Regions from separate parts of the Streptomyces sp. NPDC056479 genome, predicted to be linked through region 3. Evidence: riboswitches for the same ligand, from Rfam matches in the RefSeq annotation. Region 3 holds a riboswitch; each other region holds the start of a gene.
The links. A riboswitch is a leader RNA that binds a small molecule or an ion and turns the genes downstream of it on or off. The one in region 3 is predicted to bind cyclic di-AMP.

Region 1 (7,331 bases), on a different contig from region 3:
AGGCGCGGCAGTGGGCGGATCAGCCGTCGATGAACACGTAGTCCGCCTGGTACGGCACGCCGACGATCGCGCCGGGTGTGCACGAGCCGGCCGGGGCCACTCCGCCGACGGTGTTCAGCCGCAGGATCTCGGCGGTGTCGGCCAGCAGGCCGTGGTGCCTGCCGGACTGAGTGGCCTTCAGGTCGAGCTCGGGGATGTTCTTGTCGCCGTTCGGGGTCTTGGAGATGAGGGACCCCGTCACCGCGCTGCCGTCGCGTGCGATCCACTGCGGTGTACCGGAGTTGGGTGCGACGAAGGAGTGCGCGATACGGCCGCTCAGTACGGCGCTGACGTCCCGCTGGGCGAAGGCGTACCCGCCGCCCTCGGCCGGCTTGCACTCATAGATCTGCTTGCCCTTGATGACGGACGCCTGGAAGTTGTCGAGCGCGTCCCGGAAGTCGAACTTGGCGACGGTGACCTTGTGGAGCTGTCCCCGTACGGCGCCGCCCGGGAACTGGGCGGTGTGCAGGTTGGCGTAGAAGGAACTCGGGTCGGTCTTGAGGGTGTTGAGGAGGGCGGGGTCCTTCACCTTCACGGTCCCCGTGACGCTGTGCCCCTTGCTCTTGCCGAGAAGGCCGCCGAAGTCGACCTTGATGCCGCCGTTGGTGCCCTTGGCGCCCTGGTGGATGTGGAGGGCGGTCGGCTTGCCGGTGCCGCGCCAGGTGACGGCGACGGACACCTTGTCGCCCTTGACCTTCACGAACTGCAGGGCGGCACCGTCCTTGTCCCCGACGGCGGGTCCGCCCGCGACCGGCACCTCGTTCGCCCCGCGGAGACTGGCGGCGAGGAGGGTGCCCCCGTTGCCGCCGCCGAGGGCTTCACTCTGGCTCACGATCCCCTGCGCGTCGCCTCCGGCGTGGCCCGCGTGGTCAGCGCGGTGGCCTCCGGCGGCGAAGGCGGGAATCACCGCGGCGGCGACACCACCGGCGGCGGCCACCGCGACAGCGGTGACGATCAGGCTCTTACGGCGCTTCGCGAACGTCGTCTTCATGCCCATGATTCTGTTTTCTCCCCGTAGTGCAGCTGACGCCCCCTGCGTCAGCTTCTGGGCATTCATACGGAGGGGATCTTAGTTTGGACTCAGTCCAGATATGTGAGCTGCATCACGCATACTTGGCCTGTCCGGCGCTTGCGGGCGAGGCCCTTTCAAGATGGGACGGGCGGGGCGTGGGGCCGCGGGCGACGGGGCGACGGGGCGACGGGGCGACGGGGCGACGGGGCGAGAACCTACCCGGCCCGATGCACCACCGCGTCGCACAACTCCATCAACGCCGCCTTCGCAGCCATGTCCGGCAACGGCGCCAACGCGGCGCGCGCATCCTCCGCGTACCGCACCGTGTCCCGCCGAGCCTGCTCCAACGCCGGATGCACCCGAAGCTGGGCCAATGCCTCCGCGAGCCGTGCGTCGTCACTCAGATCGGAGTCCAGCAGCTCGCACAACGCGGCATCCTCCGCCAGCCCCAGCCGCTCGGCCCGCTCCCGCAGCCGCAGCACCGGCAGCGTCGGAATGCCTTCCCGGAGGTCCGTCCCCGGCGTCTTCCCGGACTCACGAGACTCGCTCGCGATGTCCAGCACGTCGTCCGCCAGCTGGAAGGCGACCCCCAGCCGCTCCCCGTACTGGGTCAGCACATCGACCACCGTCTCGTCGGCGCCCGACATCATCGCCCCGAACCGGCACGACACCGCCACCAGCGACCCGGTCTTCCCGCTCAGCACATCCAGGTAGTGCTCGATCGGGTCCCGCCCGTCCTGCGGCCCCGCCGTCTCCAGGATCTGCCCGGTGACCAGCCGCTCGAACGCCTCGGCCTGCACCCGAACCGCCTCGGGCCCGAGGTCGGCGAGGATGTGCGACGCCCGCGCGAAGAGGAAATCGCCGGTCAGTACGGCAACCGAGTTCCCCCAGCGGGTGTTCGCGCTGTCGACCCCGCGCCGTACCTCCGCCACGTCCATCACGTCGTCGTGGTACAGCGTCGCCAGATGGGTGAGCTCCACGACGACGGCCGACGGCACGACCCCCGGCGCATACCGGTCCCCGAACTGGGCGGCGAGCATCACCAGCAGCGGCCGGAACCGCTTTCCGCCCGCCCGCACCAGATGCTGGGCGGCCTCGGTGATGAAGGGGACCTCACTCTTGGTGGCTTCGAGCAATCCCTCCTCGACAGCCGCCAATCCGGCCTGGACATCGGCTTCCAGAGCCTGGTCCCGCACGCTCAGCCCGAACGGCCCGACGACGGTCACGAGGGGTCTCCTGTCTGCTGGTGTCCACTGGCGGTTACACGGTTTGTCGATAGGTCGCTGCCATCACTCAAGTCAGCGTATCCGGTCACGTTTCGATCACCGATGCCGCCCACCCGTCCACCACGGGCGGTATCGGATCACGGCCGGTATTTTTTTGATCACCTGATAAGGCCGGATATCCATCGACTTATAGGGAAGTAGCGGTCGATGTCGCGAACCGAAGTCGGCATCGAGCCCGGGAGCGGCCCTCCGCCCCGCGACGACCGTGCCCTCTCCGGCCAGCCCAGAGGCCTGCTCACCCTCTCCGGGCCCGAGGCCTGGGAAGGCTTCTCGCTCCTCGACATGCAGACCATCCTCGCCTTCCGCTTCGCCGACACGGTCGCCTCCGGCGGTATGGGCATGTCGGCCGGAACCGCCGCCTCCGTCTCCGCCGCCGGCGGCCGGCTCGCCGACCGCAGCGCGGTGCTGCGGGGCGGCGTACTGATGGCCGGCGGCCACTGGGCCATGGCGGTGCCGACCGCTGTCATGGCCTGGGCGGGCCTCGGCCTGATCGGCGCGGCCACGGGGCTGCCGAAACCTGACGTCGCCGCTGCGGTCGGCAAGCTCTACCGCACCGACGACGACCGCCGTGACGCGGGCTTCGCGCCCTCCTGCACGGTGATCGACATCGGCACCTTCGCGGGCCCGCTCCTCACCAGCCCGCTCGGCGACCACAGGGGCCGGCGCTGAGGCTTCTCGGCGGCCGCCACCGGCCTCGTCGTCGGCGCCACCCGCGCCGTCCCGCTCGCCGCCTACGTCGCCTACGCCGCCTCGACGGTCGTCGACTTCAACCTCTTCCAGGCGTACTCGGCGCGCCGACCAGACGGGGGTCCCGCTCATGCGCATCCGTACGTCCTTTCCCTACGAGACGACCCACCACGACCTCCGTATTCCCCCGCCGGACGGAACATGCCTCTACCCGCGAGCCCGTCCCGGCGCCCTTCGAGGTCGAGGTCGCCAACTGGCCGACGGCCCAACCCTGGTGCGACGGCAGGGTCGGCAGGTCCGGTACCTCCTGACGCGGCTTCAACTCCCTCCAGAGCGGACGATCGCTATGACAACGACGGGCACTGGATGGGAGGTTCCGCCCTCCTGGCCGACATGCACGCCTGGGCGTCGACGACGCTCGCCTTCGCCTCCCGACCGCCGGACCCGTGCGCGACGTGGCGCCCGACGGCTCACCGACCCTGGTCACGCGCGGCGTGCCGAACCTGTCGGCCCGCCACGGCCATGACCGCACGGTGCCATGGGAGCCGGGGGCGAAGAGGTTCTTATCCACCAGACCTGGCAAAAACGGACTCCACGGACAGCCGGTCAAAGGCGAGTTGGAGCCATTGCCCGATTTGCCAGTCTTGCGCCGCGAGTGAATTGGGTCACTCGGACCCGTCTCGAGACCCGACCCGGCGCGCCCTCTCCCCTCCTTGCGCCGAAGGCAAGTTGAGGCTTGGCAACCGCAAAGGATCAAGCGCCCCATTCACCCCAGACCATGGTCAACCGGCACGTCAGGTGACCACGGCACTTGTTCCGGGCATGTGCTCTCGCATACGTTCCCGCTCGTCGGGCGGACGCCTAATCCTGCCGCCGCCCGAGTCATCCCCGACGTAACTCACACACGCGCGGCAGGAGCGGGGGACCCAGGTAAGTCGCCGGACCGGACGCCTTGATGGCGCACCGGACCGGCTAGGGGTGAAGTCGCACTGCCGTAAGGCGGTGCGGCCGGGCATCTCCCGCCCGAACCCGACAGCTCACCTCGCAGGCGCCGGAGAGGAACAGCGCCATGCCCCGAGGCAAACACCGCCGCCCCCGCACCAACCCGCTCACCCGCCGTGCCGTGATCGCCGGAACCGGCACCGCGGCCCTCGCCCTCCCCCTCCTGAGCGCGACCACCGCGAGCGCCGCGGAGCCTGCCGCGGCGAAGATCGGATCCGTCACCTACACCACGAAGAAGGGCGATTCGCTCTACGGCATCGCGGAGCGCTACGACGCCCAGGGCGGCTGGAAGCAGCTCTACAAGGACAACCGCAAGGCCGTCGGCGACAACCCTCGTCTGATCCACCCGGGCCTCGACCTGAAGGTCCGGGCCACGAAGAAGGCGAGCACGCCGAGCAAGACGGCCGACACGGCGTCCGCGCCCGTCAAGAAGTCCTCCGTCGCCCAGGCCACGCAGTCCTCGGTGAAGACGTACCCGAACAACCTCGACGGCTGGATCCGCAACGCGCTGGACATCATGTCGCAAAACGGAATTCCGGGTTCTTACGAGGGCATTCACCGCAACATCATGCGTGAGTCGTCCGGCAACCCGCTGGCCATGAACAACTGGGACTCCAACGCCGCGGCCGGCACCCCGTCCAAGGGCCTCCTCCAGGTCATCGACCCCACCTTCGCGTCCTACCACGTGCCGGGGACGGTGTACGACCCCTTCGACCCGGTCGCGAACATCACGGCCGCGTGCAACTACGCGGCCGCGCGCTACGGCTCGATCGACAACGTGAACGGGCCCTACTAGGAGAAGTAAGCGGCCTACCGGCGCATATCGCTACTTACTGGACGATATGCTCCAGACTCCCCGCGAACAGCCTCTCGAGGACGACGGCGATGCCGTCGTCCTCGTTCGAGAGGGTGATCTCGTCGGCGACCGCCTTGAGTTCGGGATGCGCATTGGCCATCGCGACGCCCCGGGCGGCCCAGTCGAACATGGGGATGTCGTTGGGCATGTCACCGAAGGCGATGGTCTCGCGCGGACCGAGGCCGAGATGCTCGGCGGCGAGCGCGAGACCGGTCGCCTTGGTGATGCCGCATGGCTGGAGTTCGACGGTGCCGGGCCCCGACATGGTGACCGTCGCCAGCGAGCCGACCACCGAACGCGCCGTCGCCGCCAACTCGTCGTCCGACAGGCTGGGATGGCGCAGCAGCACCTTGCTGATCGGCTCGCACCACAGGTCGTCGCGGCGCCTGACGCGTACGGCGGGCAGGGTGGGGTGCGGCATCAGATACCCGGGCTCGATGAGCGTGAGCCCGTCCACGCCGTCCTGGTCGACGGCCGCGTACACCTGCCCCACCTCGGCCTCGATCTTGCCGAGCGCGGTCTCCGCCAACTCCCGGTCCAACGTGACGGACCACAGCAGACGATCCGCGCCGGCGTCGTACAACTGCGCGCCCTGTCCGCACACCGCGAGCCCCCTGCTGCCCAGGTCGTCGAGCAGCGGCCGCACTCTGGGCGCCGGCCGTCCCGTCACGACGAGATGCTGGGCGCCGGCCGCCGCCACCCGCGCGAGCGCGTGAAGGGTCCGGTCGGAGAGTGTGTCGTCACCTCGGAGCAGCGTCCCGTCCAGGTCAGTGGCGATGAGTGAATATGCGATGGGTGGGGCCATGATCAGAGAATACGGACAGGAAGCCCCATCGACTCGACCTGAACCGGACGGCTGCTGTGTTCACATGCGTTGACACCTGTTCCGGTTCCGCTTCTGCTTCCCCGCCCACAACTGCCTTCCGCCCCTGGTGATTTCACTCCGACGTGGTGCCGAAGTGCGCCGGAGCGCCCGCCCGGCGTGGCGACCTGCTGTTTCGCCGGCGCCGGCGACGCGACTTCCGCACTGCCCAAGACCGGCGGCTCACCCGTAACGTGTGGCCCGACCACATGGCATACGGAGCGTATGAGAGTGAGGCAGCACCCCATGCCCCCCTTCGATCTCCCCGAGGGCGACCCCTTCGGCACGCACAACCTTCCGTACGGTGTCTTCTCCCTTCCCGGCTCGGACTCCGCGCGACGGGTCGGCGTCCGGCTCGGCGACCACGTCCTCGACGCGGGCAAGGCGGCCTACGCGCTCGGCTCGCCGTACGCCCCGCTGCTCGCCCAGGACTCCCTGAACCCCCTGCTCGCCGCGGGCCGCACCACCTGGTCCGACGTCCGGCGGGCACTGACGGCCTGGGTGACGGTGCCCGCACACCAGGAGTCCGTCCGTGACCTCCTGCACCCCCTGTCCTCGGTGACCCTGCACCTCCCCTTCGAGGTCGCTGACTACGTCGACTTCTACGCCTCCGAGAACCACGCCCGGAACGTCGGCCAGATCTTCCGCCCCGACGCCGCGGACTCCCTGACCCCCAACTGGAAGCATCTGCCCATCGGTTACCACGGCCGCTCCGGCACGGTGGTCGTGTCCGGCACCGATGTCGTACGACCGTCGGGCCAGCGCAAGGCCCCCACCGACCCGGCGCCCGTCTTCGGCCCGTCGGTCCGCCTCGACATCGAGGCCGAGGTCGGCTTCGTGGTCGGGGCGCCGTCGCGGATGGGTGAGCCGGTGGCGCTGGGCGACTTCCGGGAGCACGTCTTCGGCCTGTGCCTGCTCAACGACTGGTCGGCACGTGACGTCCAGGCCTGGGAGTACGTCCCCCTCGGCCCGTTCCTCGGCAAGTCCTTCACCACGTCGGTGTCGGCGTGGATCACCCCGCTGGACGCCCTGGAGGAGGCGCGCGTGGCACCGCCGCAGCGTACGCACCCGCTGCTGCCGTACCTGGACGACTCCGGCTCCGAGGCCGAACCCGGCGGCTACGACCTGCGTATCTCGGTGGCCGTCAACGGCCACGTGGTCTCCGAGCCCCCCTTCTCCACCATGTACTGGACCGCCGCCCAGCAACTCGCCCACATGACCGTCAACGGCGCCTCGCTGCGCACCGGCGACCTGTACGGCTCCGGCACGGTCAGCGGCCCGACCGAACGCGAACGCGGGTCACTGCTGGAGCTGACGTGGAACGGCCGTGACCCTCTTGAACTCCCCGACGGCAAGCGGACGTTCCTGGAGGACGGCGATGTGGTGACACTGTCCGCCTGGGCGCCGGGACCCGGTGGGGTTCGAGTGGGGCTCGGGGAGGTCACAGGGCGGATCGCGGCGGGGTGACGCCCGGTTCCGGCCCAACTCGCGGGCTCTGCGGGGTGGTTCGCAGTCGCGGAAACGGTGCCGGGCGGGTGTGGGAGCAGCCTGGGGGCTGACCGGGACCGTGATTCGGCGAGTCTTTCC
Region 2 (7,331 bases), on a different contig from region 3:
TCATGTCGCCCTTCGCGCACCCGCTCTTCACCGTCCTGACCGGCATCGGCTTCGGCATCGCCGCGCTGGCCGGCGAACGGCAGCACGTGCGGCGCGTGCTTCTGCCGCTCTTCGGCCTGCTGCTGGCCATGGGCATGCACGCCATGTGGAACGGTTCCTCGACCTTCGGCGAGTACGGCTTCTTCGCCGTGTACGCGACGCTGATGGTGCCCGCGTTCGGGCTGCTGACCTGGCTGGTGATCTGGACCCGGCAGCGCGAGTTGAGGACCGTGCGCGAGGAACTGCCCGCGTATGTCGTCGCCGGGTGGCTGTCCCCGAGCGAGCCGTTCGCCCTGGGCTCGATGCGGGACCGTCGGGTGGCCCGGCAGTACGCGCGCCACCGAGGGGGGCGCCCGGCAGCGCGGGCCGTGGCGCAGTACGAGGCCTACGCCACCTCGCTGGCGTTCCTCCGGCACCGAGGCCGCCGCGGCCGGGCCGGCGCGGACTACGTCGTACGGGAACAGGAGTTGCTGCACGAGCTCTGGGCGCGGCGGGAGTTCGCACGGCCGGCGCTGGAGCACGCGGTCGCCGCGCAGACATGGACGGGGCACGGGCACGGGTACGGGTACGGATACGCCGGTCCCGGGCCCGTCCACCGGCAGCCGTACGGCCAGGTGAACGGGCCCGGGTACGCACCTGAGAACGGGCCCGAGTACGGGCCGACGGTGCCGTACCCCCTCTACAACCCGTACCGGTCGTAGAGACCGAGGAAGAGCGGCGGACTCAGGCCGACGCCTCCGTCAGCCTCTCCAGCTCCTCCTCCGTCAGCCTCAGCTCCGCCACCCCCAGCAGCGCCGGAAGCTGCTCCACCGTCCGGGCCGACGCGAGGGGCGTCGCGACCGTCGGCCGGTTCGCGAGCCAGGCCAGGGCCACCGTCGCCACCGGCACCTCGTGGGACAGGGCCACCTCGTCCAGGGCGGCCAGCACCCGTCGGCCCCGCTCCGTCTCCGCGTGCCGGCCGGCACCCTGGGCGCGGGCGCTGTCCACCGTCGTACCGGCGCGGTATTTGCCCGTGAGGAAACCGGACGCGAGGGCGTAGTACGGGACCGCCGCCAGACCCTCCCGCTCGGCGAGGTTCTGCAGGGCGCCCTCGTAGGTGTCGCGGGAGACCAGGTTGTAGTGCGGCTGGAGGGCGACATACCGGGCGAGGCCCTCGCGGTCGGAGAAGGCGAGGGAGGCGGCCAGGCGCTCGGCGGAGATGTTGGACGCGGCGATGTGCCGTACCTTGCCCGCCTTCACCAGCTCGTCCAGGGCGCCGATGATCTCCTCGACCGGCACTTCCGGCTTGTCGTAGTGGGTGTAGTAGAGGTCGATGTGATCGGTGCCCAGGCGGCGCAGGGAGGCGTCGGCGGCCGCCTTGATGTTGGCCGCCGTCAGACCCCGGAAATCGGGGTGCTGGCTGACCTTGGTGGCGATCACGAGATCGTCCCGGTTGCCGCGTGCCGTCAGCCAGTTGCCGATGACCGTCTCGGACTCGCCGCCCGCGTTTCCCTCGGCCCACGCCGAGTAGACGTCGGCTGTGTCGATGAAGTTGCCACCCGCCGCCGTGTACGCGTCGAGGACGGCGAAGGACTGGGTCTGGTCGGCGGTCCAGCCGAAGACGTTGCCGCCGAGGCAGAGCGGGTGGACCTCGAGGTCGGAGGAGCCGAGCTTGCGAAGAGAAGTCATGCTCAACGTCAACTGCCGTGCCGGAGCAGCTCATTCCAGGACGGCGACAAAGTCCCGGAAAACCTGCGGGCACACTGAAAACCGGCAGCCCTGACGTCGGGGGGACGCCGTCAGGACCGCCGGGGATCAGAAATGGATACCCGCTGAAGGGTGTCTCAGGGCGTCAGGCCCTTGCCCTGCAGCCACGCCATCGGGTCGATGCCGCTCGAGCTTCCGCCGGGGTGCACCTCGAGGTGCAGATGGGCGCCGGTCACATTGCCCGTGGCGCCCACGCGGCCGATGACGTCGCCCGTGTTGACCTTCTGGCCCACGCTGACGCTGATCGAGGACTGGTGCGCGAACCAGAGCTCGGTGCCGTCGTCGAGGGTGATCTCCGTCTTGTAGCCGTACGAGCCGTCCCAGCCGGCGAAGGTGACCGTGCCGGAGTGGATCGCCTTGATCAGCGTGCCGGTGGGGGCGGCGAAGTCGAGACCGGTGTGGTAACCGGAGGACCAGTAGGCGCCGGCCTGTCCGAAGGTCGAGGTGATGGTGTACGAGGAGGTCGGCAGCGTGTACTGCTTGGCCAGCTCGGCGAGACGCTCGGCCTCCGCCTTCTTGCGGGCCTCCTCCTCGGCTGCGGCCTTCGCGGCGGCGGCCTTGGCCTTGGCCTCCTTCTCCGCCTTGGCGGCCGCCGCGGCGGCCTCCTTCTGGGCGGCGGCGACGGCAGCGGCGGCGGCCTTGCTGTCGATCTGGTCCTGCTGGAGCTCGGCCTGCGCGATGATCCGGCTGCGCAGCGCCTCGCCGGCGTCGGAGCCGTCCTGCGCGGTCTCCTCGGTGGCCTCGCCCATGGTGCTGAGCGCGGTGGCCGTGTCCTCGGCGGGCTCGGAGGAGTCGTCGGAGATGAGGGGCAGGTCCGGCATCGTGATGGCGACCGGCGGCTTGCCGCTGTTGGCGCTGGCCATGCCGCCCGCGCCGACGGCGGCTATGACGCCGACGCCGAGAACCGTGGAGCTGCGGGCGAGTCCCCCGCCGCGCTGCTTGGAGACGCGATGCCTGCCACGAACGGGACGAATGGACTCCGCGGTGGGGTTCCACTCCTCGAACGGGCCCTCGTCGGTGCGGTAGCTGTCGTAGCCGAAAGTCTCGGTGGTGCGCTGGCTCGGCACGAACGGGGCTTGCGGAGCAGGCCGGTTTGACGCCACGTGGGCGTACTCCTTTCCTTCCTTCTCGCCTACCGGGTTAGCTGACGGGTTCGGAGCAGGAAGGTCTCCTACGCGCGTATACCAACCGTGCTTCCACGGCGGAATCCGTGCGATTCACCCCAGGGTGGTGGTTCCCCGGCTCCCTTGCGGGACTCGGCGCGTGCGCACGGAGCCGACTCTTGTGACGGCTGGGACGACCGCGCTGCGTTATCGAACGTTAATAGACGCGGGGTGCGGATTCCAAGCTGTTCCACTTGATCATTAACGATTCTCGCCTGGACTTACAGGTCATGAGCGGTCCAAATCGGGCGAGTTGGCCAAGGCTCAGGGGCCACACAGGTATTGACGGTATGTCAGTTGTTATGCGGAGGGCGGTCATCCGATCACCCCTGGTGACAACGATCAAGGCCGGCGTACGGCCATGAGGGCCAGGTCGTCCGCCATCCCGCCCCCGGAGTGCCGGCGGGCCTCCGCCGCGAGCACGCCGAGCAGCGCGGCCGGCTCGCGCTGGGCGTTGGCGCGCCCCGCGAGCCCTGTCTCGGGGTCGTAGAACCGTCCGCTCGCGTCCCGCGCCTCGGACAGGCCGTCGGTGTACAGCAGCAGGGTGGCCCCGCCCGGGAAGTCGGCCTCGTCGGCCCGGTCGGGCCAGGCCCCGAGCTCGGCCATGCCCAGCGGCAACGCGGGTTCGGTGGCGGGCAGGGGGCGCACCGTGCCGTCGGCGTACAGCAGCAGAGGTGACGGATGCCCGCGGTTGACCAGCCGCACGATCCCGTTGCCGTGCGGCAGCTCGGCGAGTACGGCGGTGGTGAACCCCTCGCGGGTCTCGACCCTGTCGCGCCGGGTGCGCTCACGCGCCAGCGCCCGCTCCAGTCGCTGCGCGACCGCCTCCAGCGTGACCTCCTGCTCGGCGGCCTCCCGGAAGGCCCCGATCACCACGGCTACGGCCCCGACCGCCCCCATCCCCTTGCCGCGCACGTCCCCCACGACGACCCGCAGACCGTGCGGACTGTCCTGGACGGCGTACAGATCACCGCCGATGGAGGCGCCCTGCTGCGCCGCCTCGTAGCGCGCCGCGATCTCGAACCCGCCGATCCGCTCGGCGGGTTCGGGCAGTACGGCGCGCTGGGCGGCCTCGGCGATCTCGCGGACGGAGGCGAGGCGCTCGTCGCTGCGGCGGACGAGGAGGTTGATGAGGACGGCGAGCACACAGACGACCACGGTGGTGACCAGCTCGGTGATCACCTCCGCCTTGGGCAGGCCGCCGCGCAGGACGCGGAGCACCAGCAGCACGGTGATGGCCACGACGCCGGTGACCACCGTGCCGCGCTGCGAGTAGAGCGGGGCGGCGACCAGGGGCGCGGCGGTGAAGAAGGGGGCGCCGGTGAAGTCGGAGGGGGTGATGTAGTCGTACACGGCACCGGCCGCGATCAGCAGGCCGGGGAGCAGCCGGACGAACCGGCGTGCGTATGAGATCCGCCGCTGCTCCACCTCACCAGGGTTGCCGAAGCGGGGGCGGGGAGCGAGCGCTGGGAGCCGACCGGGGAAAACACTCAGGGCCGGAACTGAATCAGTTCCGGCCCTGAGCCTTCAGTAGCGGGGACAGGATTTGAACCTGCGACCTCTGGGTTATGAGCCCAGCGAGCTACCGAGCTGCTCCACCCCGCGTCGTTGACTCAATAGTACGCCATCCGCGGGACCCAAAGCACACACCTTTCCCTTCAGAGCTGGTCCAGGCACTCCCAGCCCGTGCGGCACCTGAGGAAAAGGCCCTTCAAGAACCCCTGCAAGGACCCCTTCAACGACCCTTCAAGGACCGAAACCCGGCCTCACCCCAGCAGGTGCGCATTCGGCGCCGTCGCCCGCTCCTCGTACTCCGCCAGCACCACCACGTCCACGCCCTCCGCCGCCAGCACCCCGCTCCCGTCGGCCCCCACGACAAACGTGTCCGGCTCCCGCCAAGCCGTCACCACCCTGCGCACCCCCGCCTCAAGAATCAGCCGCGCACACGGCACAGGCCGTGACGAACGCCGCGTGCAGGGCTCCAGGCTGCTGTACACCGTCGCCGACGCCAGCCTCAGATCCCCCGCCGGGATCTTCGCCAGCGCCGCCTCCTCCGCATGCACCACGGGATCGCCGCCCTCCCTGGAGTACCCGCGCGCCAACTCCGTCCCGTCGTCCGCCACCACCACCGCCCCGACGCTGAACGCCGTCTCCGAGGGCGGGCACTGCGCCGCCAGCTCGCACGCCAGGCCCAGCCAGTGCCGATCCGCAGCGCAGGGAAGGGCACCGGCACCGGGCGCCGTCGGTTCGTAACGCATCAGCACCACGTCCTCGATCCGCCGCGTCTCCACCAGTCGCAGCCGTCCACCCTGATACCCGCCCGGCCCGAAGAGCCGCGGGGCCCGCGCATCCCCCACGAACAGCGGCGCCAGCACCAGCTGCAGCTCGTCCGCCAGCCCCTGCCGGATCAGCTGGGTGTGGATCGTGCCGCCGCCCTCGACCATCAGCCGCTCGACGCCGCGCACCGCACGCAGATGCGCCAGCAGCCCCCGCCAGTCCAGCTCCTCGCCCAGCGCGACGACGTCCGCCTCGACCGGCGCCCGCCGCAGCCGCTCCGCGCCCTTGTCCGTCGTATAGACGATCTTGTCGCCGCCCGTGTGCCAGAAGTTCGCCGCCGGGTCCAGCTCGCCCGACGCGCTGACCGTGACCTTCAACGGATACTCCGGCTTCCCCGCCGCCACCCGCGCGGCCCGCCGCTCGGCCGAGTTCACCAGCAGCCGCGGGTTGTCCGCCCGGATCGTGCCGGCGCCGATCAGAATCGCGTCCACCGAGGCCCGGACCTCGTCGACCCGGTCGAAGTCGGCCGGGCCGGACAGCAGCAGGCGGTCGGGAGTCGTGTCGTCGAGGTAGCCGTCCAGGGAGACGGCGGCGGACAGCAGGACGTAGGGGTACGACGGCATGGGCGCCTTCTCCGACTCGACGGTCTGGGTCTTGGTTCAACTTTGAAACAAACCTACACTGGAGGTATGACGACTCGCTGGCTCACCCCGGAGGAGCAGCGCGCCTGGCGCGCGTACATCGCCGCCGCCGCGCTCGTGGAGGATGCGCTGGACCGGCAGCTCCAGCAGGAGGCCGGCATGCCCCACCTGTATTACTCCATCCTCGCCACTCTCTCCGAAACCCCGGAGCGCCGACTGCGCATGACCGACCTCGCGGAGGGTCTGAAGATCACCCGCAGCCGACTGACCTACGCCGTCACCCGCCTGGAGAAGGACGGTCTGGTACGGCGCGAGGACTGCCGCTGGGACAAACGGGGCAGCATCGCGGCCCTCACCGACCAGGGGATGCGGGTCCTTCAAGAGGCGGCCCCCGGCCATGTCGAGACCGTACGGTCGCTGCTCTTCGACCGGCTGACCCCCGAGCAGGTCGGCCAGCTGGAGGAGATCTTCACGGCGGTCGGCGAGGGGTTCCAGGGGGAGGGCGCGCACGCCGCGCCGGACGACGTGCCCTGGCGGCGGCGCTCCAACAAGCCCTGTTCGTGATCCGCCCGACAAACCTGTTGATTCAAATTTAAAGCATGGGGTAGGGTCCTGGCCGAGCTGCTGATTCAAATCTGAAGCAGATAGCCACGTACGGAACCCGGAGAACCCGCATGCCCGACTTCCCCGCCGCCGCCACCCAGCGCGCCCGCGTCCGGGTCCCGCTGCGCTTCCAGGACGGCTACCGCGTCGACGCCGAACTCGTCACCTTCCACGGCCTGGCCGACGGCCTGGAGCACGTGGCCGTCGTCCTCGGCGACCCGGCCCCCGGCACCACCCCGCTGGTCCGTCTGCACTCCGAGTGCCTGACCGGCGATGTCTTCGGCTCGGCCCGCTGCGACTGCGGCCCCCAGCTGCGCGAGGCCGTAGAGCGCATCGCCGAGCGCGGCGGCGTGCTGCTGTACCTGCGTCAGGAGGGCCGCGGCATCGGCCTCTACAACAAGCTCGACGCGTACGCCCTCCAGGACCAGGGCCTCGACACCTACGCCGCGAACGCCGCGCTGGGCCTGCCCGAGGACGACCGCGACTACACGGCCGCCGCCCAGATGCTCACCGCCCTCGGCATCGGCGAACTGGACCTGCTGTCCAACAACCCCGACAAGGCCGACCAGTTGCGCGACCTCGGCATCGAGGTCAAGGACCGCGTCCCCACCGGCGTCTTCGCCACCCCGGACAACGTCCGCTACCTGCGCGCGAAGGTCCTCCAGACCCAGCACACGCTCCCGCTGGGAGACCTCGCGAAGCTCAGCGCCGGCTGAGCGCGCGCCGCATGACGAAGGGGCGGGCGCCCGGCATCGGGCGCCCGCCCCACTGTCGTATGTACGACCGCTAGAGAGGCTGGGCCTCAAGGGACCGATTTCTATGACATTCCCGCGGAGTGCGGGACGCCCACGGCGTCAGCCCC
Region 3 (7,331 bases):
ACGTCTTCGACACGACGGCCGTGACGGCCGCGGTCGACGCAGCGCTGCTGCCCACCGTGCCCAGTTCCCACGAACGCGGCTGGACCACCTCGGCGGTGGAGGTCGCCTGCCTCGACGCCCAGGGCAGGCTGCTCGGCCGTCCGGTCAGCGATCTGCTCGGCGGCAGGGTCCGGGACTCGGTGCCCTTCGCCGCGTACCTCTTCTACAAGTGGGCGCAACACCCCGCCCTCGACGGCCGCCCGGCGGTCGGCGACGACTGGGGTGAGGCGCTCGATCCCGCCGGGATCGTCGAGCAGGCCCGGCTGATGCAACAGCGGTACGGCTTCCGTTCGTTCAAGCTCAAGGGCGGCGTCTTCCCGCCGGACGAGGCGATCGCGGCGATCAGGGCGCTGGCGGAGGCCTTCCCCGGCCTGCCGTTGCGCCTGGACCCCAACACGGCCTGGACGGTGGAGACTTCGCGGTACGTGGCACGCGAGCTGGACGGCGTACTGGAGTACCTGGAGGACCCGACCGCGACCATCCCCGGCATGGCCGAGGTCGCGAACGACGCGCCGCTCCCTCTTGCCACCAACATGTGTGTGATCGCCTGGGAGCATCTGAAGCCGGCGATCGAGCAGAACGCGATCCAAGTCCTGCTGACCGACCACCACTACTGGGGCGGACTGCGCCGCACCCGTGAACTGGCCGCCGTCTGCGAGGCGTTCGGCATCGCCCTGTCGATGCACTCCAACTCGCACCTGGGCATCAGCCTCGCGGCCCTGACCCATGTGGCGTCGGCCATTCCCGGCCTCGACCACTCCTGCGACACGCACTACCCGTGGAACTCGGCCGACGACGTGATCGTCCCCGGCGTCCTGGAGCTGCGCGACGGGGCGGTCGAGGTCCCCACCGGACCCGGCCTGGGGGTGGACCTCGACCACGACGCCCTCGACCGGCTGCACCGGCTGTACGTCGACTCGGGGGTGCGCTCCCGTGACGACACCGGCTACATGCGGCGGATCCACCCGGAGTACGAACTGCGACTGCCGCGCTGGTGACCTCGACGCGGTGCCGGACGCCGGCCGCGGCGAGGACCTTGGCGTCCCGAGCGATCGGGCTCCATCGCAGCCATGGCCCCGCACGGGCAACGCCGCTACCGTGATCGACCGGCTTCCGCGCGGGCGAAGGAGTGAGGGTGGGCGCAGACGGGTCGACGGCCGTGTTGGTAACCGGTGGCAGCGGGTTCGTCGGCAGTCATCTGGTGAAGCGGCTGCTGGAGCGCGGTCATCGGGTGCACGCCACCGTACGGAGCTCGGCGGCCACGGCCAAAGTGCGGCCGCTGCGGGAGATGCAGGAGGCGCACCCCGGGCAACTGTCGCTGTTCGAGGCGGACCTGCTGGCCGAGGGTTCCTTCGACGAGGCGATGACGGCGTGCCGGACCGTGTTCCATGTGGCGTCGCCGTTCCGTATGCCGGAGAAGATCAAGGACGGGCGCCGGGACATGGTCGACCCGGCCCTGCTCGGCACGCGCAATGTGCTGGCGGCCATCGAGCGGACGCCCACGGTGGACAGGCTCGTCCTGACCTCGACCGTGGGCGCGATCTTCGGCGACTACGCGGACGTCCTGGAGATGGACGACGGGGTGCTGTCGGAGCGGTACTTCAACACCACCAGCACGGTGGAGAACAATCCGTACCACTACGCGAAGACGGTCGCCGAACGCGCCGCGTGGGACGCGGAGGCCGCGCAGGGGCGTTGGCGCATGGTGTCGGTCAACCCCGGCCTGATCCTGGGTCCGTCCCTCACGCCCACCTCGGAGTCGGGCAGTCTGTTCCTGCTCCAGGAGCTGTTCAACGGCTACTTCTTCTACGGCGCACCGGACTTCAGCTTCACCACGGCGGACGTGCGGGAGGTGGCCGACGCGCACATCGCGGCGGCCGAGAACCCGGACGCGAAGGGCCGTTACATCGTGGCGTCCGAGACCATGACGTCGTTCCACGAGATGTCCCGCATCCTGCGGACCCGATACCCCCGCGATCTCCGCCTCCCGCGCACCGCGCTCCCGCACTGGCCGGTGCGCGTCCTGGGTCCGGCCTTCGGACTGAGCCAGGATTACATCCGCAAACACCTTGGCATCCGGTTCCGGGTGGACAACAGCCGCAGTGTGAGCGAACTGGGCATCACCTACCGCCCGATCGAGGAAACGGTCCTGGATCACTACGAAGCGTGGCGACGTAGACGCACCGCGCAGTAAATCGGGCTCCCGCTCCGCGCAAGCGTCGAAGGTCACAGAAACGTATCGGACATTTAACGCCTCAACCTTCACGGGAGGCGCACAAGTTGGCTAGGTTACGGCTCAGACCGCACGACGATCTCCGGCGAACCCCGCCGGGACGCGCGGCTTCCGCCGAGTCCGGTGCGCCCGCAGGGTTCACTGGAGCCGGGGACCCAACCGAACTTGGGGTGAATCGGCCAACTGCCCCTCGGGGCACAGGCCGTAGGGCACACCTTCCGGAACAACCGCCCGAACCCTCCCCCAGAGCCTGAACGGCCTGGGGGTACCCCCACCGCTAACTCGGTAGGCGGATCAGGAAGGAGTACGTCGCCCATGGCGCCGGAAGGCACCGCGCGGCCGGGGGCTCTCAGCCTCCCCGGCATGCGCAACTCCGCACTCGCGTCAGCGGCCCTCACGTCGGTGGCCCTGCTCGGCCAGACGGCGGGCGCCACCCCCTCGGCGGCGGACGAGACGCCCAGCCGTGAAGAGGTCGGCCGACGCATCAGCTCGCTCTACGACCGGGCCGAGACCGACTCGGGGACCTTCAACGCCACCCGCGCGGCGTCGACGGGACCGCGCAAGCGCGCCGCCCGGCCGGCGGACTTCGGATCCTCGCCCGCCGCAGCGCCCCGGGCCGGCGAGAGCAGGGGCGGCGACCCCGCACTCGACAGCGTCACCCGGCAGTGGTTCGACGTCGCACGCGCAAAGCTGGGTCCGACCGTGCCGGCGGTGCTGCCGAGCGACCGGACGCCGGACCGGCCCGCCCCGCAGCGGCCTCCGCGCGAGCTGGACGGCCCCGACCGGGCGCGGGACTCCTCCGGCCGCCCGGCGCTGGAACTCACGGCCGGGCCGGCCGCCGAGTCGACGTCCGCTCGGGCCATCGGCGCGGCTCCCCTCGCGGAGCTCACCGCCGGCCCGATCGCCGCCCTGCCGCCCGCCCCGCCGGCACCGGGAGCGGACCTTCAGGCCACCCAGGTCATCCCGCCCGTCCTCGCTCTCCCGGCCGGAAACGCCCCGGACACGGCCTGGGACACCGCACCGGCGGCCGAGCCGCAGCAGCGCTCCGCACTGCGGACGACCAAGGAGCAGAACCAGCGCAAGCTGGACCGGGCCCGGCAGTTGCTGTCCACCTACCTCGCGCGGCAGAACGATCCGCTCACGGCGCCGCTGGTCCTGCCCGCGGCTGACAACTGGAGCGCGACGCCGGATCCGATCCAGCCCTCACCCGAGGCACAGTGGCAGGCACTGCAAGCGCAGTCGGCCGCCGACCTCACCACGGTCCCGCCCGGCGCCACGGCCTGGCCCGCGGCCGCGCCGGCCCCCATCGCCGACGTCCTCGCGCTCCCGGTCACGGACCAGACCCTCGGCGCCTACCCCGCCCTCACCTCGACGGGGCCGCAGGACACCCGGTCCATCCGCGCCCTGGAGTTCGCCCGCGCCCAACTCGGCAAGCCCTGCGTCTCGGGCACGACCGGCCCGGAGGCATACGACGGCCCCGGCCTCACCCAGGCAGCCTGGAAGGCCGCCGGCATCAGCCTCCCGCGCACGGCTCAGGAGCAGGCGATCGCCGGCCAGGGGGTCGCCCTGACCCGTCTGGAGCCCGGTGACCTGGTGCTCTTCCATGCCGGGCACGTCGGTATCTACTCCGGGAACGGCATGATGATCCACGCCCCGGGGCCGGGGGCCATCATCCGCGAGGAGTCGATCCACTACGCCGGCGAGGCGGCGATCCACAGCGCGATACGCCCCGCCTGAGCGGTCGACCGGCCATCACCACCCCGTCTCCTTCGAGGCGGGGTGGTCGTGCGTTGCCCGTATCCACCAGCACCTGGACATCGGCCAGGGCGAGATCGACTGGGACGCCTTCTTCGGCACGCTGCGCGAACTGAACGTCGACGGCGTCGCCACGGCCTGCGTCTTCGCCTGGGAGGAACGGGCCGAGGAATCCTCGGCGTTCATGCTGGACCGCATCCGCAAGGAACTGGCCGCGTAGGCCGCAGGGCAGTTCAGGCGGCCTTCAGCGCGAGCGGCAGGGTGCTGAGGCAGCTGTGGAGGGGGCGACGCTCCCTCAAGTGGTGCCACACGGCGGACAGATCGCTCTCGGCGCGCAGCCGCGGATCGGCCAGATTCAGCGTGTCGATCTCCTCCGGAGCGATCGTCCGCCGCGTGGTCATCGCGTCTTCCTCCCCGTCCCGCCGTTGCCCGTATGTCCCTGGCCCGACCCAACGTAGTGCGGGCCGGCTCACCCGCCGCGGCGTTCCGCCCCGCGCTGCGCCAGCCACAGGGCGACCGTCTCCGCGATGGGCTGCCCGGTCTCCAGCTCGACGAAGCCGAACTGGCCGCTCTGGTTGCACTCCAGGAACCACCAGATGCCGTCCTCGTCCTCGGCGAAGTCGAAGGCGGCGTACGCCAGTCCGGCCAGAGTGACGTACTCGTGCACCGACTTGCCGATGCGGTCCGGGACCGGAACCGGTTCCCAGCCGTGCCCGGTGTCGCCGTAGCGGCCGTCGACCTGGTCGGGTTCGGCGGCCTTGCGTGCGGCGAACAGCCGGGGACCCACGCTGGTGAGGCGGATGTCGGCCCGTTTGCGGACGTACCGCTGGAGCAGCGCGGGCCCGGCCGCGACGGCCGAGAAGTCCGCGTCGGGGCCGACGAGGGTGGTGGGCAGGGCCAGCGCCGGCTCACCGGGCGGCGGCCCCGAGGCGGACTTCACCACGACGTCCCGGTACTCCTCGGCGAACTCCCGCGCCAGCCGGGGTGCCGTGGTGAAGACCGTCGGCGGCACGGCGAAGCCGCTGACGTGGGCGACCCGCAGCTGCCAGGGCTTCAGCCGGGCCTGGTCGGCGTTGCGCGGATGGTTCATCCACCGTGCGGTGGCGGAGTAGAGCATCCCGTACAGCGCCTGCCGGGTCTCGGCGGTCAGCCAAGGTGAGGGCTCGGCCGCGTGCGCGGCCGGTTCGCCGGGCCTGCGCACCCAGATGGAGCGCAGACCGCCCATGCTGAGCACGTGTCCGTTGACCGACAGGTGGCCGTCGAAGTCGCCGTGGGCGTAGTCGGCGGACAGCACGGCCTTGCCCGGCAGGTCGGCGGGGTCCAGGCGCATCACGGGCGTTCCCGTCCCGTGCAGCCTGGCCACCACCATGTCGGCGGTCACGTCCTCCTCGGACGTGAGGATCAGAACCGTCATGCGCGGCCCGGTCCGTCAGTCGTCGAAGTGGGTCGCGGACCCGGCGGTGGACGTCGTCGTGCCGGCCGCGAGCATCAGGTCCGGGTCACTGACGGCGGGGCGTCCGTCGGGAAGAACGTTCAGTTGCCTGGCCGCGTCGAAGTGATAGGGGATCACCGCGCTCGGAAGCCCCCTGGATATCGCGTAGTTGAGAGTGAACGGTCGCACTCGAAGCCTCCACGGTCGTTGTCTGAGTTACCGTCCTTTACGCGTCACTTGCGTAAGGAATTCATCACTTTCCGCCACATCAGGGTGAACGTGGTCACACATCAAGGGCACCAGCCGCTTGCACGGTCCCCACAAGTCACTCATCGGACGCGGCGCGAGAACTGTCACCGGTGACTGGGCGAGCGGTGCCCGGTGGGCCCCCTCAGGCCTCCGCGGCGTCCGAGCGCAGTGCGCGGAGCAAGGGCGGGGCGGCCTGGGTCAGTTGGGTGATCTGATCGTCGATCAGCCCGATGCCTGCGTCGAGCGCCTGCATGCCCGGCGTCGCGCCGAATCCGGCGAACTCCCGCCAGGTGATGACCGGCTGGTGCTCCCGTAAGGCCTCGTACGCCATGGCGGCGCCGGATGTGTCGTTCCGTGTGCTGGACCGATCGCCCCCTCGACCGGTCCAGCCACGCCCGGAGGTCAGCGGAACGCGCGCTTGTCGGCGTGCAGTCGCTCCGCGAGCCGGATGGTGATGAACTCGTTGTCGTCCGCCTGGCCGGCCGTACGGCCCGAGGAGAACGGGAAGTTGTTGTCGTTCAGGACGGCCAGCGTCCGGTCGTCGACGAGGTTCACGTCCTCGATCGTCTGGAAGGGGAAGCGGAAGGTCTCCCCGAAGCCGCCGAGCCCCTTGGGGTTGGCGATGTCCAGCAGGTCGGCGACCAGTGTCTTGTCCATCAGCCCGTCGCCGTTGCGGTCCCGGGTGTCGGCGAGGTAGATCCGCTTGAACTTGGCCGTGTCGCCCTGCCCGCCATCGCGCTCGATGACCAGGAACCGGTGCCGGTCGACGGCGATGGCGTCCCCGATGGCGTTCGCGGTCGACTCCAGGCGGTAGACGAACCGCTTCCCGGTGTACGCGCGCATGCGCAGGTCGAACTCGCTGAACCGCAGATCGCCGGGGGTGTCCCCGTTCACGGTGCCTTCGAGGAGCGGGTAGAGACGGCGGCCGTCCACGGAGCGGACCAGGCCCTCGAAACCCTTGCTGCTCGCTATGTTCGGCTGGGCGCCGTCCAGGTACGGGTTCTCCGGCGCCTTCACCCCGTCGAGCGCGATGGGAGCCTCCAGGAGGCGGCCCTTGGCGGAGAAGTGCAGCAGCCAGGGGCCGAACTCGTCGCCCAGCCAGTACGTCCCATCGGGCATCCGCTGGATCGACTCGACGTCGAAGTCGGCGCCGGTGAGCACCCGGTCGGCCCGCGTCAGCGGGAACGACACGTGGCGGTCGGGGTCGCTCAGGTTGAACCCGCCGAGCACCTTGACCTCGCCGGTCCGCGTGTCCGGCTTGATGCGGTGGACGCGCAGCTGGAAGTCGGCGCTGTTGGCCTTGTTGCCGTAGCCGTTGTCCGACAGCACGTCGAAGGTGCCGTCACGCCGGTTCACGACACCGCTGAAGCCCTGCACCGGCTGGTGCGCGAACGGCGCCGCGATTCCGTTGAAGGGGCCCGCACCGATGGCGGAGCCGGACGGCTCGCTGCCCGGCACGAACGTCTCGGCGGGCAGCGACGCGAAGCCGGTCAGCGTGGCCCGGCCGAAGTCCTGCCCACCGCGGTCGGCCACGGCGGGGGACGCGAGGCCGACGGTCAGCACCGCGGCACTGACCATGATCGTAATTCTTCTCATGGCGCGCACAGTAAGAGCGCCGGGTGA

Region 1: another riboswitch for cyclic di-AMP. It lies ahead of ACFQ6S_RS39905 (transglycosylase SLT domain-containing protein); the one in region 3 lies ahead of ACFQ6S_RS35975 (NlpC/P60 family protein).
Region 2: another riboswitch for cyclic di-AMP. It lies ahead of ACFQ6S_RS20305 (M23 family metallopeptidase); the one in region 3 lies ahead of ACFQ6S_RS35975 (NlpC/P60 family protein).

The regions. Positions count from the first base shown of each region.
Region 1 is NZ_JBHTRZ010000013.1:131,239-138,569, reverse strand. It holds gene ACFQ6S_RS39920 (CHRD domain-containing protein) at 20-1,030, opposite strand; gene ACFQ6S_RS39915 (polyprenyl synthetase family protein) at 1,267-2,277, opposite strand; partial or broken gene ACFQ6S_RS39910 (MFS transporter) at 2,485-3,003, shown strand; cyclic di-AMP (ydaO/yuaA leader) riboswitch at 3,904-4,088, shown strand; gene ACFQ6S_RS39905 (transglycosylase SLT domain-containing protein) at 4,094-4,822, shown strand; gene ACFQ6S_RS39900 (HAD family hydrolase) at 4,857-5,687, opposite strand; gene fahA (fumarylacetoacetase) at 5,991-7,211, shown strand.
Region 2 is NZ_JBHTRZ010000005.1:21,855-29,185, forward strand. It holds gene ACFQ6S_RS20295 (PrsW family intramembrane metalloprotease) at 1-740, shown strand, start outside; gene ACFQ6S_RS20300 (aldo/keto reductase) at 763-1,707, opposite strand; gene ACFQ6S_RS20305 (M23 family metallopeptidase) at 1,863-2,888, opposite strand; cyclic di-AMP (ydaO/yuaA leader) riboswitch at 2,900-3,057, opposite strand; gene ACFQ6S_RS20310 (PP2C family protein-serine/threonine phosphatase) at 3,291-4,376, opposite strand; tRNA gene ACFQ6S_RS20315 (tRNA-Met) at 4,480-4,553, opposite strand; gene ACFQ6S_RS20320 (dihydrofolate reductase family protein) at 4,715-5,848, opposite strand; gene ACFQ6S_RS20325 (MarR family winged helix-turn-helix transcriptional regulator) at 5,915-6,430, shown strand; gene ribA (GTP cyclohydrolase II) at 6,541-7,185, shown strand.
Region 3 is NZ_JBHTRZ010000011.1:45,248-52,578, forward strand. It holds gene ACFQ6S_RS35965 (glucarate dehydratase family protein) at 1-1,037, shown strand, start outside; gene ACFQ6S_RS35970 (NAD-dependent epimerase/dehydratase family protein) at 1,175-2,233, shown strand; cyclic di-AMP (ydaO/yuaA leader) riboswitch at 2,375-2,579, shown strand; gene ACFQ6S_RS35975 (NlpC/P60 family protein) at 2,588-4,009, shown strand; partial or broken gene ACFQ6S_RS35980 (TIM barrel protein) at 4,065-4,247, shown strand; gene ACFQ6S_RS35985 (hypothetical protein) at 4,261-4,428, opposite strand; gene tgmB (ATP-grasp ribosomal peptide maturase) at 4,497-5,441, opposite strand; gene tgmA (putative ATP-grasp-modified RiPP) at 5,457-5,648, opposite strand; gene ACFQ6S_RS36000 (hypothetical protein) at 5,851-6,039, opposite strand; gene ACFQ6S_RS36005 (esterase-like activity of phytase family protein) at 6,111-7,304, opposite strand.